DNA from 2 places in the Ornithinimicrobium pratense genome. Region 1 is predicted to be linked to the other one. Evidence: predicted binding sites of a transcription regulator. Region 1 holds the regulator's gene; the other holds the start of a gene.
What was found. The regulator LexA, encoded in region 1, represses DNA repair genes until DNA is damaged. The targets are predictions, from matches to a motif close to TCGAACANNTGTTCGA.
Positions count from the first base shown of each region.

Region 2: the regulator LexA is predicted to act here: its motif matches at 3,750-3,765, upstream of ruvC (crossover junction endodeoxyribonuclease RuvC).

Region 1 is NZ_CP044427.1:966,088-973,673, reverse strand. It holds gene FY030_RS04420 (RecQ family ATP-dependent DNA helicase) at 1-222, opposite strand, end outside; gene FY030_RS04415 (HAD family hydrolase) at 365-1,081, shown strand; gene FY030_RS04410 (glycoside hydrolase family 65 protein) at 1,123-3,660, shown strand; gene FY030_RS04405 (hypothetical protein) at 3,790-4,440, shown strand; gene FY030_RS04400 (LysM peptidoglycan-binding domain-containing protein) at 4,446-4,922, opposite strand; gene lexA (transcriptional repressor LexA) at 5,175-5,894, shown strand; gene FY030_RS04390 (PRC-barrel domain-containing protein) at 6,058-6,390, opposite strand; gene FY030_RS04385 (DUF2382 domain-containing protein) at 6,518-7,492, opposite strand.
Region 2 is NZ_CP044427.1:1,632,092-1,639,677, forward strand. It holds gene FY030_RS07335 (nitroreductase family deazaflavin-dependent oxidoreductase) at 1-322, opposite strand, end outside; gene FY030_RS07340 (HIT family protein) at 396-956, shown strand; gene pdxS (pyridoxal 5'-phosphate synthase lyase subunit PdxS) at 1,080-1,985, shown strand; gene pdxT (pyridoxal 5'-phosphate synthase glutaminase subunit PdxT) at 2,099-2,743, shown strand; gene FY030_RS07355 (YebC/PmpR family DNA-binding transcriptional regulator) at 2,909-3,676, shown strand; gene ruvC (crossover junction endodeoxyribonuclease RuvC) at 3,792-4,466, shown strand; gene ruvA (Holliday junction branch migration protein RuvA) at 4,463-5,074, shown strand; gene ruvB (Holliday junction branch migration DNA helicase RuvB) at 5,164-6,261, shown strand; gene FY030_RS07375 (preprotein translocase subunit YajC) at 6,503-6,874, shown strand; gene secD (protein translocase subunit SecD) at 6,871-7,586, shown strand, end outside.

The DNA.
Region 1 (7,586 bases):
ACGCAGGGCCGTCGCCACGAAGTAGACGGCCGACTTGCCCCACCCGGTCCGCTGCACGACCAGCACCCGGGCCCGTTGCTCCACCAGCGCCCGCACCGCCTCCAGCTGCCCGTCGCGGAAGTCCGTGTCTTCCCGACCGACGAGCCGCCGCAGCGCCGCGAGCGCCGCCCCGTCCAGGGTGGCGTCGAGGGCCGGGTCCGCGCTCTGCTTCGCATGCTGCATACCTCGACCGTAGCCGCCGCGCCCGACACCGCCTGCCAGTCCTCCACATCCGATCCCCCACCAAGCCCACCGGCGGACCGGACACCCCGGCAGGTCGTTGCCCACCCGCACGGCTGCGCCCCCCACCGCTAGGGTTGGCCGCGTGGACTGGGACACGGTGGACGCGGCCCTCTTCGACCTCGACGGGGTGCTCACCCCGACAGCAGAGGTTCACATGCGCGCCTGGGAGGTGATGTTCTCGCGCTTCCTGCAGAGTCTGGACGAGGAGCACGACCCCTACACGGACGAGGACTACTTTGCCCACGTCGACGGCCGGCCCCGCTACGAAGGGGTTGCCGCCTTCCTCGAGTCGCGCGGGATCGAGCTGCCCCATGGCGACCCCTCCGATGCGCCGGACGACCAGACGGTGTGCGGTCTCGGCAACCGCAAGAACGACGTCTTCCTGGAGATCCTGGCCAGCGAAGGCATCGAGGTCTACCCCGGCTCCCTGAAGCTGCTGGACCACCTGCGCGAGGTCGGCACCTCCGTCGCCGTGGTCTCCTCCTCCCGCAACGCCCATCAGGTCCTGCGCACCTCAGGCCTCTCACCACGCTTCAGCGTCGTCGTGGACGGCATGCTGGCCGCCCAGGAGCAGATCCCGGGCAAGCCACGCCCGGATACCTTCGTGTATGCCGCCGAGCAGCTGGGGGTGGACCCGGCTCGCGCCGTGGTCATCGAGGACGCGGTCTCCGGCGTGCAGGCCGGCGCGGCGGGCGGTTTCGCCGCGGTGGTGGGCGTAGACCGGGGTGTTGGCGAGCAGGCGCTGATCGCCGCCGGGGCCACCCGCGTGGTCACCGACCTGGCGGAACTGGTCCGGTGAGGATGGACTGCCACCACCGGCCCCCGCCGTCGCTCGACCCGATGGACCGTAGCCGCTTCCCCGTGGACCCCTGGCGACTGGTGGAGACCGACTACGACCCCGAGGATCTGGGCCTGACCGAGACCCTCTTCTCGGTGGCCAACGGCTACCTGGGCCTGCGCGGCAACGTCGAGGAGGGACGGGACACCTTCGCACACGGCACCTACGTCAACGGCTTTCACGAGACCTGGCCGATCCGGCACGCGGAGGAGGCCTACGGCCTGGCCCGGGTCGGCCAGACGATCGTCAACGTCCCAGATCCCAAGACGCTCAAGCTCTACGTCGACGACGAGCCGCTGCTGCTGTCGACGGCCGACCTGGAGCACTACGAGCGCTCCCTCGACTTCCGCGACGGCATGCTGCGCCGGGAGGTGGTCTGGCGGACCAGCGCCGGCAAGCGAGTCCGGATCTCCAGCACCCGGATGGTCAGCGTCGTCCAGCGGCACCTGGCGGTGATGACCTTCGAGGTGGAGATGCTGGACGGTGAGGCCCCGCTGGTCATCTCCAGCCAGGTGCTCAACCGGCAGGACGGCTCGGACGAGTACCACGTGCCCTCGGCGGCCATGGGCACCGGCGTCGACCCGCGCAAGGCCGAGGGGCTCGGCCACCGCGTCCTGGACCCGCAGCTGCACGAGCTGCGGGACGACCGGTTGCTGATGGGCTACCGCTGCCACAACTCCCGGATGACGCTGGCTCTGGCCGTCCAGCACCTGATGGAGACCGACAACACCTTCACCCAGCGCGCCACGGTGGGCCAGGACCAGGGCAAGGAGGTCTACCGGATCGACGCGCGCCAGCACGTGCCCATCCGGCTGACCAAGATCGTCTCCGTGCACACCTCCCGCGGCGTGCCGGTCCCGGAGCTGGCCGACCGGTGCATGCGCACCCTGGACCGGGCCGAGCTCGAGGGGATGGACGCCCTGCACGCCGAGCATGCCGCGACCTGGGACCGCTTCTGGGAGGAGTCCGACGTGCTGGTCCAGGGGCACCGGCTGGGGCACGTCCAGCAGGCGGTGCGCTGGAACCTCTTCCAGCTGGGCCAGGCTTCGATCCGGTCCGGCTCGCACGGCATACCGGCCAAGGGCCTGACCGGCAGCGGCTACGGCGGGCACTACTTCTGGGACACCGAGTGCTACGTCCTGCCCTTCCTCATCCACACCCACCCGCAGGCGGCCCGCAACGCCTTGCGCTTTCGGCACGGCATGCTCGACCAGGCCCGCACACGGGCCTCGGAGCTGTCCCAGTACGGCGCGCTCTACCCCTGGCGCACGATCAACGGTGAGGAGGCCTCGGCCTACTTCGCGGCCGGGACGGCGCAGTACCACATCAACGCCGACGTGGCCTACGCCCTGATGAAGTACGCCCGGGCCACGGGTGACCGGAAGTTCCTGCGCAACGACGGTGTCGACATCCTCGTCGAGACCGCTCGGCTGTGGGCGGATCTGGGTTTCTGGCAGCCCAACGGCGACGAGAGCTTTCACATTCACGCGGTGACCGGCCCGGACGAGTACACCACCGTGGTCAACGACAACCTCTTCACCAACGTCATGGCCCAGCTCAACCTTCGGGCTGCGGTGGAGGCGGTGCGCGAGCTCGAGATGGCCGACGCCAACGGTCTGGCCCGGGCCGTGGCCCGGCTGCGGCTGGGCAAGTCGGAGGTGGACGACTGGGAGCGGGCCGCGGATGGCATGCACATCCCCTACGACGACCGGCTCGGGGTGCACCCACAGGACTCGCACTTCCTGGAGCGGGAGGTCTGGGACCTGGACGCCACCCCCGACGAGCGGCGGCCGCTGCTGTTGCACTACCACCCGCTGGTGATCTACCGCTTCCAGGTGCTCAAGCAGGCCGACGTCGTCCTGGCGCTCTACCTGGCCGGAGACCAGTTCTCCGCCGAGCAGAAACTGGCCGACTTCGACTACTACGACCCGATCACCAGCGGCGACTCCAGCCTCTCCTCGGTCGTGCAGTCGATCGTCGCCGCGGAGGTGGGCTACCAGGACCTAGCCCTGCGCTACTTCTACGGCGCGCTCTTCGTCGACCTCACCGACCGGCACGGCAACACGGCCGACGGGGTGCACGTCGCCTCCACGGGAGGGGTATGGAGTGCGCTCGTCGGCGGCTTCGGCGGCATGCGCGACCACGGTGGCAATCTCACCTTCGACCCCCGCCTTCCGAGAGAGTGGGACTGCCTCACCTGGCGGATGCGCTGGCACGGCTGCCGGCTGCGCGTGCGGCTGGAGCACGACGCGCTGTCGATCGCGGTCGAGGTCGGCGGACCGGTGACGGTGCACGTGCGGGGTGAGCAGGTCCAGGTCGGCACCGAGGAGGTGCGGGTGCCGCTGGCCGACCAGGGACCGCGCCGTGACGGCGGACCGGACACTGGTGACCGGGGTCAGAGCATCCCCACCGACCGCGAGCAGTCGCGGCGGGTCTCCTCCTCCCCTGTCCCGCCCGGGGTCGTGCCGCACAACTGGCCGGTCGGGTCGGCAGACATCACGGGGCCGGTCCCGGTCCAGCGTCACCCGCGCGACGTCTGAGGGCTGATCAGCAACCGCCCTGTGCCGCCGGGGCCGGCCCTGGCACCTGCGGCACAAGGCCGGGTCAGCATCCGGAGCCTCCGGCGATCCGTCTTGGCGCGCCAGGGCCGGTGTGGTCGGATAGCGGGTATGACCGATCCGACCGCCCTGCCCTTCCAGGACGACGACCGCCCCGGCACTGCGCCGGAGGACTCGATCTACGAGGGGCAGCGGCCCGGGGTCCCTGGCACCGAGCACGCCGAGGGTGGCGTCCAGGAGGATGACGAAGGGGGTCGGCCCCTTTCGTCCGGGGGCAGTGACCTGCCGCCGTCGGAGACCGACCGGCTGGCCGCGCAGGTGACCGGAGCGGACGACCAGGTGGGGATGACCGCGCTGTGGCGGCTGACGATGTCGCTGGACCACTGGTGGTTCATCGCCGTGGGCGACGAGGGCCTGGAGTCGCCGGCTGCGGCCACGATCGAGGACCAGCTCATGGTGCTGACCTTCACGGCTGCCGAGCGAGCGCGGGACTTCGCCGTCAAGAACGGCATGATCGGGCCGGATGAGGACCTGCGCGCGATTGCCCTGCCCCCCCGTGAGGTCGTCGAGTCGGCCGAGACCTACCGCCAGGCCGGCATCGGCGGGCTGATGTTCGACCCGCATATCGCGGGCTACTTCATCCCCACCGGGCAGCTACCCATGGTCTGGGACGCCGTCTACTCCACGGCGCAGGGTGTCGACCCGGCCGGTGGCGCGGGGTCCGACGGCGCGGACGGGACCGCCCTGGGCCGCGAGGGCTGACCCGGTCAGCGGCCGGGGATCACCAGCTCCTGGCCTGCGGCGATCGAGCTCGTGCTCAGCTTGTTCGCCCGCTGGATGTCGGTGACCGCCTCGCTCAGGGGCACGTCGGGCAGCTGCTCGGCGGCGATCTGCGACAGGGTCATCCCGGGCTGGACGACGATCGAGCTGGTCGCGCCGGCCGGACCGATCAACCCCATGAGGGACAGCAGCACGAGAGCCACGACGAGGGTGGCGGTGCTCGTCAGCGCGAGCCGGCCCCGCCGGGTGATCCGCAGCGGTCTGACCGCGCCACGTCGGGCTGCGAGCGTCCGGCCCGCTGCGGAGGCCAGCGCCCCGCCGTGGGCGGCGCTGCTGCCGCCGGCTCCGGTCGGCACCAGTCGCAAGTGTGGGGGGATCCCGCGCGGTGCGCGTCGGCGGTCGGACCGGCCCGGGGCGAGCCCCAGCGGGAGGGCCGCAGTGGTCTCGAGGGTGGCAGTGCTCATGCTGATCACCTTCCTGTTCCTCTTGGTCCTTCGGACGCTTGTCCGATGGAACTTTGTCCTAGTTGTAGCACAGCCGTCCGAGGAAGTCGACACGCGGACCGAACAGATGTTTGTCATTCGATCCTGGCGCACGTACCCTTGTGGCATGTCAGGAACTGAATCATCCGCCACTGACAAACCCTCTGACCTGGACTTTCGGCCAGGAGCCTGACAAGCAGCGGGAGTGGCGACAGAACGAGGGGATGGAGACCCATGGCCACGATCCACGAGCTGCCCGACCGAGACGGTGGGGCCAAGCTGACCAACCGGCAGCAGCGCGTCCTCGACGTCATCCGCGACTCGGTGGACGCCCGCGGCTACCCGCCGAGCCTGCGCGAGATCGGTGAGGCGGTCGGGTTGACCTCACCCAGCTCGGTCGCCCACCAGCTGAAGATGCTCGAGCGCAAGGGCTACCTGCGCCGCGACCCGCACCGACCCCGCGCCATCGAGGTCGTCCACCCCACCACCGAGGGCCAGGGCTACCGGCGTGGTGACACCGATGGTGGGCGGGTCTCGCACGGTGAGGTGGACGAGACCGGCATCGGCGATGCCCGGCCGCGTCCTTCCTACGTGCCACTGGTCGGGCGCATCGCCGCCGGCGGGCCGATCCTGGCCGAGGAGGCGGTCGAGGACGTCTTCCCCCTTCCCCGGCAGCTGGTCGGCGACGGCGAGCTTTTTTTGCTCAACGTGGTCGGTGACTCGATGATCGACGCCGCGATCTGCGAGGGCGACTGGGTCGTCGTGCGCCGTCAGCCGACCGCCGTCAACGGAGACATTGTGGCCGCGCTGCTGGACAGCGAGGCCACGGTCAAGACCTACCGCCATCGCGACGGCAAGACCTGGCTGATGCCCCACAACCCCGCCTACGAGCCGATCGACGGCGACCACGCCACGATCCTGGGCAAGGTCACCGCGGTCCTGCGCCGGGTCTGACCCGCCTGAAGCCCCCCTAGACCGCGGCGTCGTCTTCGACCTCCATCCCCTCCGGAGGCGGCGCCGCACCATACCGCTGCACCGGGCACGGCCCCGGCAGCCTGCGCAATGACCTAACCGCTCGGAGCAGCGCCGGCCAGCTCCGGCTAGGACCCCCGCCGGCTCAGGCCGACGGAGCCGGCCCCTCGTCGATCGCGTAATAGTCGTACAGCTGCTCTTCTTCGTCTTCGGTCAGGTGCTCGACCGCCGGTATCTCCGGGGCGTCCTTGATCATCCCGACCGGGTAGGGGACGCGGATCTGCGTGCCCACAACCTCGGCGTTGGTCAAGGGGCAGAACACCCGGCGGCCACCGAGCCACCCGGTCCGCACCAAGACCCACGCCGGGACGCCCGTGGCGTTGTCGAGGTAGACCCTGTCCAGCGGACCGACCTTCACTCCGGCCTGGTCGAGGACTTCGGCGTCGTAGAGGGCGTCGAGCTGAGCCTGGGTGACCACGGGACCTCCTGGATGTCGTGCAGCGGCGTCCCTGCAGTCTGCTCCCCCGGGACACCAGGAGGGGCACGACCCACCGGTCGTGCCCCTCCTGGTCAGGCTCGCTTAGGCGGCCTCAGATCACTGTCCGTCAGACGCCGCTGCCGCGGCCATCCCGGTCGGTGCCGCCCAGACCATCCCGGTCGGTGCCGCCAAGGCCATCCCGGTCGGTGCCGCCCAGGCCCTCGCCCTGACGGTCCACGTCGACCTCCTCGTGGGACACGTCGGTGACAACCTGCTTCTCGTCGGTGACGGTCTCCTTCTGGAGCCCGACACGCTCGGTCGCGACCACGTCCTTGTCGATGACAGGACGCTCCTCGTGCAGCGTCACCTCGGCCTCCTCATCCTGGAGCCGACCGCCGGCGTCCACGTCACCCGAGGCGACGGGCTCGCGGACGATCTCGACCTCTTCGCGCTGGACGGGCACGGTCACGTTCTCCTGCTCGGTGACGACGTGCTTGCGCAGGCGCACCCGGCCGGTCTCCACCTGCTGGGTGCCGACGTCGACCCGCTCCTCGTGCAGGGTCATCGAGCCGTCGTCGGTGGAGCCGCCCGCACGGTGCAGGTCGGCGTCCCCCGTGCGCTGCCCGCTGCCGACGTCGCCGCCGGTCGTGTGCCCCTCAGCATGCACGCCCTGGTGGCCCATGACGTCGCCCACGGCCGCGTCACGGTCCCCCGTGCCTCCAGTGTGGGTGCCGGTGCCTGCGGTCCCGGCCGTGTCGAGGTCGTCGTAACGGCTGACGTTGACCCCCGCGCTGCCGTAGTAGCGGAAGAGCGCGTCCTGGTCCTCTGCGGACAGGTGGGCGTCCGCGTCCACGTTGGGCGCATCCTTGATGACGTCCTTGCTGGGGACCACGCGCACCGTGCCCTCGGACGAGAGCTCGGCTCCGTCCAGCGGCACCAGGCTCTCGCTAGTGCCGAACCAACCGGTCTTCACGCTCACCCAGCTCGGTTCGCCGGTGTGGTCGTCCAGGTACACCTGGCCGACGCCGCCCAACTTCTCACCATCCTGGGTGACTACCTGGGCCGAGTAGAGTTCGTTGATCTGCTCCTGGCTGACGTTCATGTGTCGCCTCCTTCGAGTCAGTTCCTGCCCTGACCGTTCGGCCGGGGCTCAGTAACGACTCCATCACCGACCGCGCGTTGGTGCATCTTGGAGC
Region 2 (7,586 bases), 670 kb from region 1:
GGACGAGCACGTCCTGGTGGGCGCTGATGTTGTGGAACCAGGTCGGGTGCGTGGGATGGCCGCCCTTGCTGGCTACCGCGAGGTAGCATCCCTCGTGCTCGACCCGCATCAGCGGCACCCGACGAAGCATGCCGGAGCGGGCACCGCGCATGGTGATAACCACGATCGGACGGTTCTGGATGGTGGCGGCGTCGGTGGTGCCGGCCCGGTCGATGTCGGCGAGCTGACGGGCCACCTCCTCCGAGGCCAGCGGCAGGTAAGCCTTGGGGTCGTGCACGGAGGGGTCGTCGGCGAGCGCGTGGGGGCGGCTGTCGTGCGTCATACCGTGACACAACCCGACCTGGGCGCCGCATCTTCCCGGTGACCGGCACCGGGCTTTCCGTAGACTGCCCGCCATGAACCACCAGGGCGACACCGGCGACGTCGAGCAGGCAGCCGCCATGGCGGGGGTACGGGACGGCTTCGAGCGGCTGTGGACGCCGCACCGGATGGCCTACGTCAAGGGTGAACGGCCCAGCGAGGACGCTGGGCACGGCTGCCCGTTCTGCGTCGCGCCGGAGAAAGACGACGAGGCCGGGCTGATCGTCCACCGCGGCAAGCACTGCTACGTGGTGCTCAACCTCTTCCCCTACAACCCGGGGCACCTGCTCATCTGCCCCTACCGGCACGTCTCCCTGTACGTCGACCTCACCGACCAGGAGACCACGGAGTTCACCGCGCTCACCAAGGCCGCCATCCGCGCGACGACCTCAGCCGCGAACCCGGCCGGGTACAACATCGGGATCAACCAGGGCGAGGTCGCCGGTGCGGGGGTGGCGGCGCACCTGCACCAGCACCTGGTGCCCCGCTGGTCGGGGGACGCCAACTTCTTGCCCATCGTGGCTCAGACCAAGGCGCTGCCCCAGCTGCTGGAGGACGTCCGCCGCCAGCTCGTGGCTGCCTGGCCGGGGGACTAGCCGCTGGTTTTCGGGTCGGTCGGCGGTGCGGCGTAGGATTTGCCCTGTCCCCCCGCCCGACGCCGAGCCCAGCGCGGCGCAGCGACCCGGACCACCGCGCACCCTCATGGAAGAGACCCCTGGATGAACCAGCCCGCCGAGCCCACCCACGCCACCGGCACGACCCGCGTCAAGCGCGGCATGGCTGACATGCTCAAGGGCGGCGTCATCATGGACGTCGTCACCGCCGAGCAGGCCAAGATCGCCGAGGACGCCGGCGCCGTCGCCGTGATGGCCCTGGAGCGGGTGCCCGCTGACATCCGCGCCCAGGGCGGGGTCTCCCGGATGAGCGACCCGGACATGATCGACAGCATCATTGAGACCGTCTCGATCCCGGTCATGGCCAAGGCCCGCATCGGTCACTTCGTCGAGGCGCAGGTGCTGCAGAGCCTGGGGGTGGACTACATCGACGAGTCCGAGGTGCTCACCCCGGCCGACTACGCCAATCACATCGACAAGTGGGCCTTCGAGGTCCCCTTCGTCTGCGGCGCGACCAACCTGGGTGAGGCCTTGCGCCGCATCACCGAGGGTGCGGCGATGATCCGGTCCAAGGGTGAGGCCGGCACCGGCGACGTCTCCAACGCGACCACCCACATGCGCACCCTGCGGGCCGAGATCAACCGGCTGCGCTCGATGGCCGAGGACGAGCTCTACGTCGCCGCGAAGGAGCTGCAGGCCCCCTACGACCTCGTCAAGGAGGTGGCCAGCAGCGGCAAGCTGCCGGTGGTGCTGTTCACCGCTGGCGGCATTGCCACCCCCGCCGACGCGGCGATGATGATGCAGCTGGGGGCCGAGGGCGTCTTCGTCGGCTCTGGCATCTTCAAGTCCGGCAACCCGGCCCAGCGCGCCGCCGCGATTGTCAAGGCCACCACCTTCCACGACGACCCCGACACCATCGCCGAGGTCTCGCGCGGTCTGGGCGAGGCGATGGTCGGCATCAACGTCGACGACATCCCGGTCCCGCACCGACTCGCCGAGCGCGGCTGGTAGGACACGCCGCACCCAAGGACTTCTTGAGGTGTCCCGTGGGACTGGTCACCGATGGCCCCTTTCACGGGGCACCCTCCACGACGGCGAGGGAGCGGGTGGTGCAGAGTAGGCCGGTGCCCGCCCCTCGTCCAAGCGTTCCCTCCACCCCTCCTGCCGCCGCCCCCGGTGGCCGACCTGTGGTCGGCGTCCTGGCCGTCCAGGGTGACGTCCGGGAGCACGTCCTCGCGCTGCGCCAGCTGGGTGCCGAGCCGCGCACCGTCCGCCGGCCCGCAGAGCTTGAGGGGTTGGCTGGGTTGGTGGTCCCGGGTGGGGAGTCGACGACCATCGACCGGCTGTCCCGGGTCTTCGGGCTGCACGAGCCGATCCAGGAGCTGATCCGAGACGGGCTGCCGGTGTACGGCTCCTGCGCGGGGATGATCCAGCTGGCCGGCGAGGTCCTCGACGGCCATCCCGAGCAACAGTCCTTCGGCGGCATCGACATGACCGTGCGTCGCAACGCCTTCGGACGGCAGGTGGACTCGTTCGAGGCCGACCTGCCGGTCGCCGGCATCGAGGGGGAGCCCTTCCGGGCCGTCTTCATCCGGGCGCCGTGGGTCGAGCGCCTGGGCGAGCAGGTCGAGGTGCTCGCCGAGGTGGATGGGCACCCGGTCGCCGTCCGGCAGGGTGCGCTGCTGGCCACCAGCTTCCATCCCGAGGTCACCGGTGACCACCGGGTGCACGCGCTCTTCCTCGCCATGTGCGTGCGGGCACAGACCTGACCGGGGGCTAACCTAGGAGACCGGTCCAGCGCCGTCCCGGACGGCCGTGGGCCGGTCGCGCCCGGTGGCAGCGGCAGGCACCCGCCCGTCAGGACGGCATACCGCGCCCTTGCCCCGACGGTGGCGCCCCGAACGCACGCAGGACGACGAAGGTAGGGACTAGGGATGTCTGGGCACTCCAAGTGGGCGACGACCAAGCACAAGAAGGCTGCGCTGGACGCCAAGCGTGGCAAGCTCTTCGCCAAGCTGATCAAGAACATCGAGGTCGCGGCGCGCCTGGGTGGGGGCGACCCGGCCGGCAACCCGACGCTCTACGACGCCATCCAGAAGGCCAAGAAGAGCTCGGTCCCCAACGACAACATCGATCGGGCGGTCAAGCGCGGCTCTGGCGCCGAGGCCGGTGGCGCGGCCTATGAGGCGCTGGTCTACGAGGGCTACGCGCCTGGTGGGGTCGCGCTCTACATCGAGTGCCTGACCGACAACAAGAACCGCGCCGTGATGGAGGTGCGCACCGCCTTGTCGCGCAACGGCGGCTCCATGGCCGACAGTGGCTCGGTGGCCTATCTCTTCGAGCGCAAGGGGCAGGTCGTGGTGCCCAAGGAGCAGGAGCCGGGGGACACGACAGAGGACGCCCTGCTGGAGATCGTGCTCGACGCCGGCGCCGAGGATGTCCAGGACCTCGGGGAGTCTTTCGAGATCCTCTCCGAGTCCGCCGACGTGGTTGCGGTGCGCACCGCACTGCAGGAGGCGGGCCTGGACTACGACTCGGCGGAGGTCACCTTCGTGCCTAGCATGGAGGTGCCGTTGGACGCCGAGGGGGCGCGCAAGGTGATGCGGGTCATGGAGGCCTTGGAGGACTGCGACGACGTGCAGAACGTCTACTCCAACGCCGATATCTCCGATGAGGTCCTCGCCGAGCTCGACGAGGACTGACCGTGGGCGGCTCCGGCCTGGCCTCGCGCGTGTCGGAGCACCGGGGGAGAAGCCCGGCCGCGTAGCGTGACCTACGAACATCTGTCCACACCCGCGGCTTCGAGGAGGTCCCACCGTGCGCGTCCTCGGTGTCGACCCTGGGCTGACCCGCTGCGGCCTCGGTGTGGTCGAGGGCCTGCCCGGCCGACGGCTGCGGATGGTCGCGGTCGGCGTCGTGCGCACCCCGCCGGAGGACGAGCCACACGAGCGCCTGCTGTCGGTGCAGACCGAGATCGACCAGTGGATCGCCGACTGGGCGCCCGATGCGATCGCCGTGGAGCGGATCTTCGCCAAGGCCAACATCAAGGGCATCATGGGCACCGCCCAGGCCTCGGCCGTGCCGATGCTGGCCGCCGCCCGGCTCGGGCTGCCGCTCGCGATGCACACCCCGTCGGAGATCAAAGCCGCCGTCACCGGCAACGGACGCGCCGACAAGGCGCAGGTGGGGCACATGGTCACCCGCATCCTCGGGCTCGAGGAGGCGCCCCGGCCAGCCGACGCCGCCGACGCCCTCGCGCTGGCCATCTGCCACCTGTGGCGTGGAGGGTATGACGCCCGCGTCGACCAGGCGGGCGCCCCCGGCGGGCGGACCAACCGGCTGCAGGCGGCCGAACAAGCCGCAGGTCAGGCCGGATCCAACCGGCTCGCCGAGCTGCACGCCCAGCACCGCACCGCCCAGCGCGCCGCCGCGGCGCGGGCCAGCGGCCGCTCCGGCGTGCGACCCGTGACCACCAGGAGGATCGTCCCGTGATCGCTTCCGTCCGCGGCCCCGTCCGGCACGTAGGTCTGGACCACTTAATCGTTGAGGTGGGCGGGGTGGGCCTGCTGGTCCACACCACCCCCGCGACCGCGGCCGAGGGCGGGGTGGGTGAGGAGATCACCCTGGAGACGGCCCTGGTCGTGCGCGAGGAGTCGCTGACCCTCTACGGCTTCGCCGGGGCCGACGCCAAAGCGCTCTTCGAGCAGGTGCAGACCGTCAGCGGGGTAGGACCCCGGCTCGCGCTGGCCATGCTCTCCGTGCACACTCCAGACGCCCTGCGCACCGCCCTGGCCCGCGGCGACCTCGCCGCGCTGACCAAGATCCCCGGCATCGGGAAGAAGTCGGCCGAGCGGCTGGTGCTCGAGCTCAAGGACAAGATCCTCGCCGTGGGCGTCGACCCGGCCGACCTGTCGGTCACGCCCGCCGGGGCCGCCGGAGCCGAGGACGCCGTCGTGAGCCAGGTGCGGGCGGCTCTGGAAGGCCTGGGCTGGAACACCCGCCAGGCCGACGCCGCCCTCGACACGGTGACAGCAGCCCCAGACGCACCCACCGATGTCGCGGCCGTGCTGCGCGCCGCGCTGCGGGAGCTGGGCCGGTGAGCGACCTGGACCCGGACCTGGGCCTGGGTGACGACGGCTTCGCCGACGGCTCCCGAGAGGTCGGCTTCGCGCCGGGGGAGGACCCCGGCGTGGGCCGGGTGGTGGACCCCGGCGGCGACGACGAGGAGCGCCGGGTGGAGGCCGCACTGCGGCCGCGCAGGCTCGCGGACTTCCCCGGGCAGCACCGAGTCTGCGACCAGTTGGGTCTGGTCCTGGAGGCGGCGCGGCGGCGCGGCAGCCCGCCGGACCACGTGCTGCTCTCCGGCCCGCCCGGCCTGGGCAAGACGACCCTGGCGATGATCATCGCCGGCGAGCTGGAGCAGCCGATCCGGATCACCTCCGGCCCGGCTATCCAGCACGCGGGTGACCTGGCGGCCGTCCTGTCCTCCCTGGTGGAGGGCGAGGTGCTCTTCCTGGACGAGATCCACCGGATGTCTCGCCCTGCCGAGGAGATGCTCTACCTGGCCATGGAGGACTTCCGGGTCGACGTCATCGTCGGCAAGGGCCCGGGCGCCACGGCGATCCCGCTGGAGCTGCCGCCGTTCACCGTGGTCGGGGCCACCACCCGGGCAGGGCTGCTGCCCGCGCCGCTGCGCGACCGGTTCGGCTTCACCGGCCACCTCGACTACTACGCCACCGAAGACCTGGCCACGATCCTGCACCGCAACGCCGACCTGCTGGGCATCGCGGCTGACGAGGCCGGCGTGCAGCAGATCGCCTCCCGTTCCCGCGGCACCCCCCGGGTCGCCAACCGGCTGCTGCGACGCGTCCGGGACTGGGCTCAGGTGCACGGCGAGGACCGCGTCGACGAGCCGGCGGCCCGGGCCGCGCTGAATCTCTTCGACGTCGACGAGCTCGGGCTGGACCGGCTGGACCGCGCAGTCCTGGAAGCCTTGTGCACCAGGTTCGGCGGAGGACCGGTCGGGCTGTCCACGCTCGCCGTGGCCGTCGGTGAGGAACCGGACACGGTGGAGACCGTGGCCGAGCCCTACCTGGTCCGCGAAGGCTTCATGATCCGCACGCCGCGAGGCCGCGCGGCCAGCCGGGCCGCCTGGGAGCACCTCGGGCTCACGCCACCGGCCGACGCCGGCCAGCGCGTGGGTGGCTATCCGGGCGCGCCGGTCGAGGCCGGCACGGGGCGGCTCGGCACCCCGGCCGGCCAGGACCCGCTCCCGCTCGACGACTAGGATCCGCAGACCGTGTCGCCGGTCGGGGCAGACCGTGTCCCCGGTCGGGGCAGAGCGTGTCCCCGGTCGGGGCAGACCGTGTCGCCGGTCAGACACGGGCACCCGCCTCTTTGGTGGCGCCCGCCCGCTCACCTAGACTTCCCCGGGTGCCCTGCCGCGGTTGACGTCGCGCAGGTGCCCGGCCTCGACCTCTGTTGTCGAGATCGACGTCGACGACACTCACAGCTGAAGGGTCTGGTCCATGACACTCGCGACCGGCGCCGCCGCGTCCCAGGGGACCGGCGGTCTCTCCATCCTCATTCTGGCCCTGCCGATCCTGCTCCTGGTCTGGTTGATGTTCTCCCAGCGGCGGCGCACGAAGGCGCTGGGAGAGGCCCAGCAGGCGGTCCAGGTCGGCCAGGAGGTGCTCACCACCTCTGGCATCCACGGGGTGGTGGCCGGCCTGGAGGGCGAGGTCGTCCAGCTGCGCATCGCCGAGGGCGTTGTGATCCGGATGGACCGACGGGCCATCGTGCCCCTGTCGATCGCGCAGGCCGGTCCCGGCCGCGCAGCCCCGGGCAACGCCGACCCGGGCACCACCAACCCTGACGCCGGGGGGACCAACCCGCGATGAGCTTCACCACCCCCAACACCTCCCGCCCGGAGGAGGACCTCCCGGGCACCGGCCGGGACACCGGTCGTCGGCAGAGCACCTCATCCGGCGCCCCGAAGAAGACCGCCAAGAAGACGAGCCGTAGCCGTCGCCGGGCCCGGATGCGGGGCCCGATCCGCACGCTGATCGCGCTCGGTGTCCTGATGGTCACCCTCTTCGGCGGCCTCGGGGCCGCGCACCTTTGGGGCGACCCCCGCGCTGACCTGACCCCACAGCTGGGCCTGGACCTGGCCGGCGGCCGGCAGATGGTCATCGCGCCGGTCACCGAGGAGGGTGCGTCCGTCAGCAGCGAGCAGCTCGACCAGGCCATCGACATCATCCGCCGCCGCGTCGACGGCGGTGGGGTCACCGAGGCCGAGGTCTCCCGGATGGGCAGCAACATCTCGGTGGCCATCCCCGGCAGTCCGACACGCGAGCAGCTGGAGGCCCTGGGCCGGTCCTCGCAACTGCAGTTCCGTCCCGTCCTCGCCGCCCAGTTGATTCTCCCGCCCGGCGAGGAGCTGCCGGCGCCGCGGACGCTGCCTCTGCCCCCGAGCCTGCTGGACGAGCTGAACGCTCCAGACCTCGAAGGGGTGACGGACCCCCTCACCGAGGACATCGACGGCCAGGACGAAGACGCCGACGTCGACGACGCGGTCCAGACGCAGGAGAACCGCGGGGGCGAGGCCCCCGC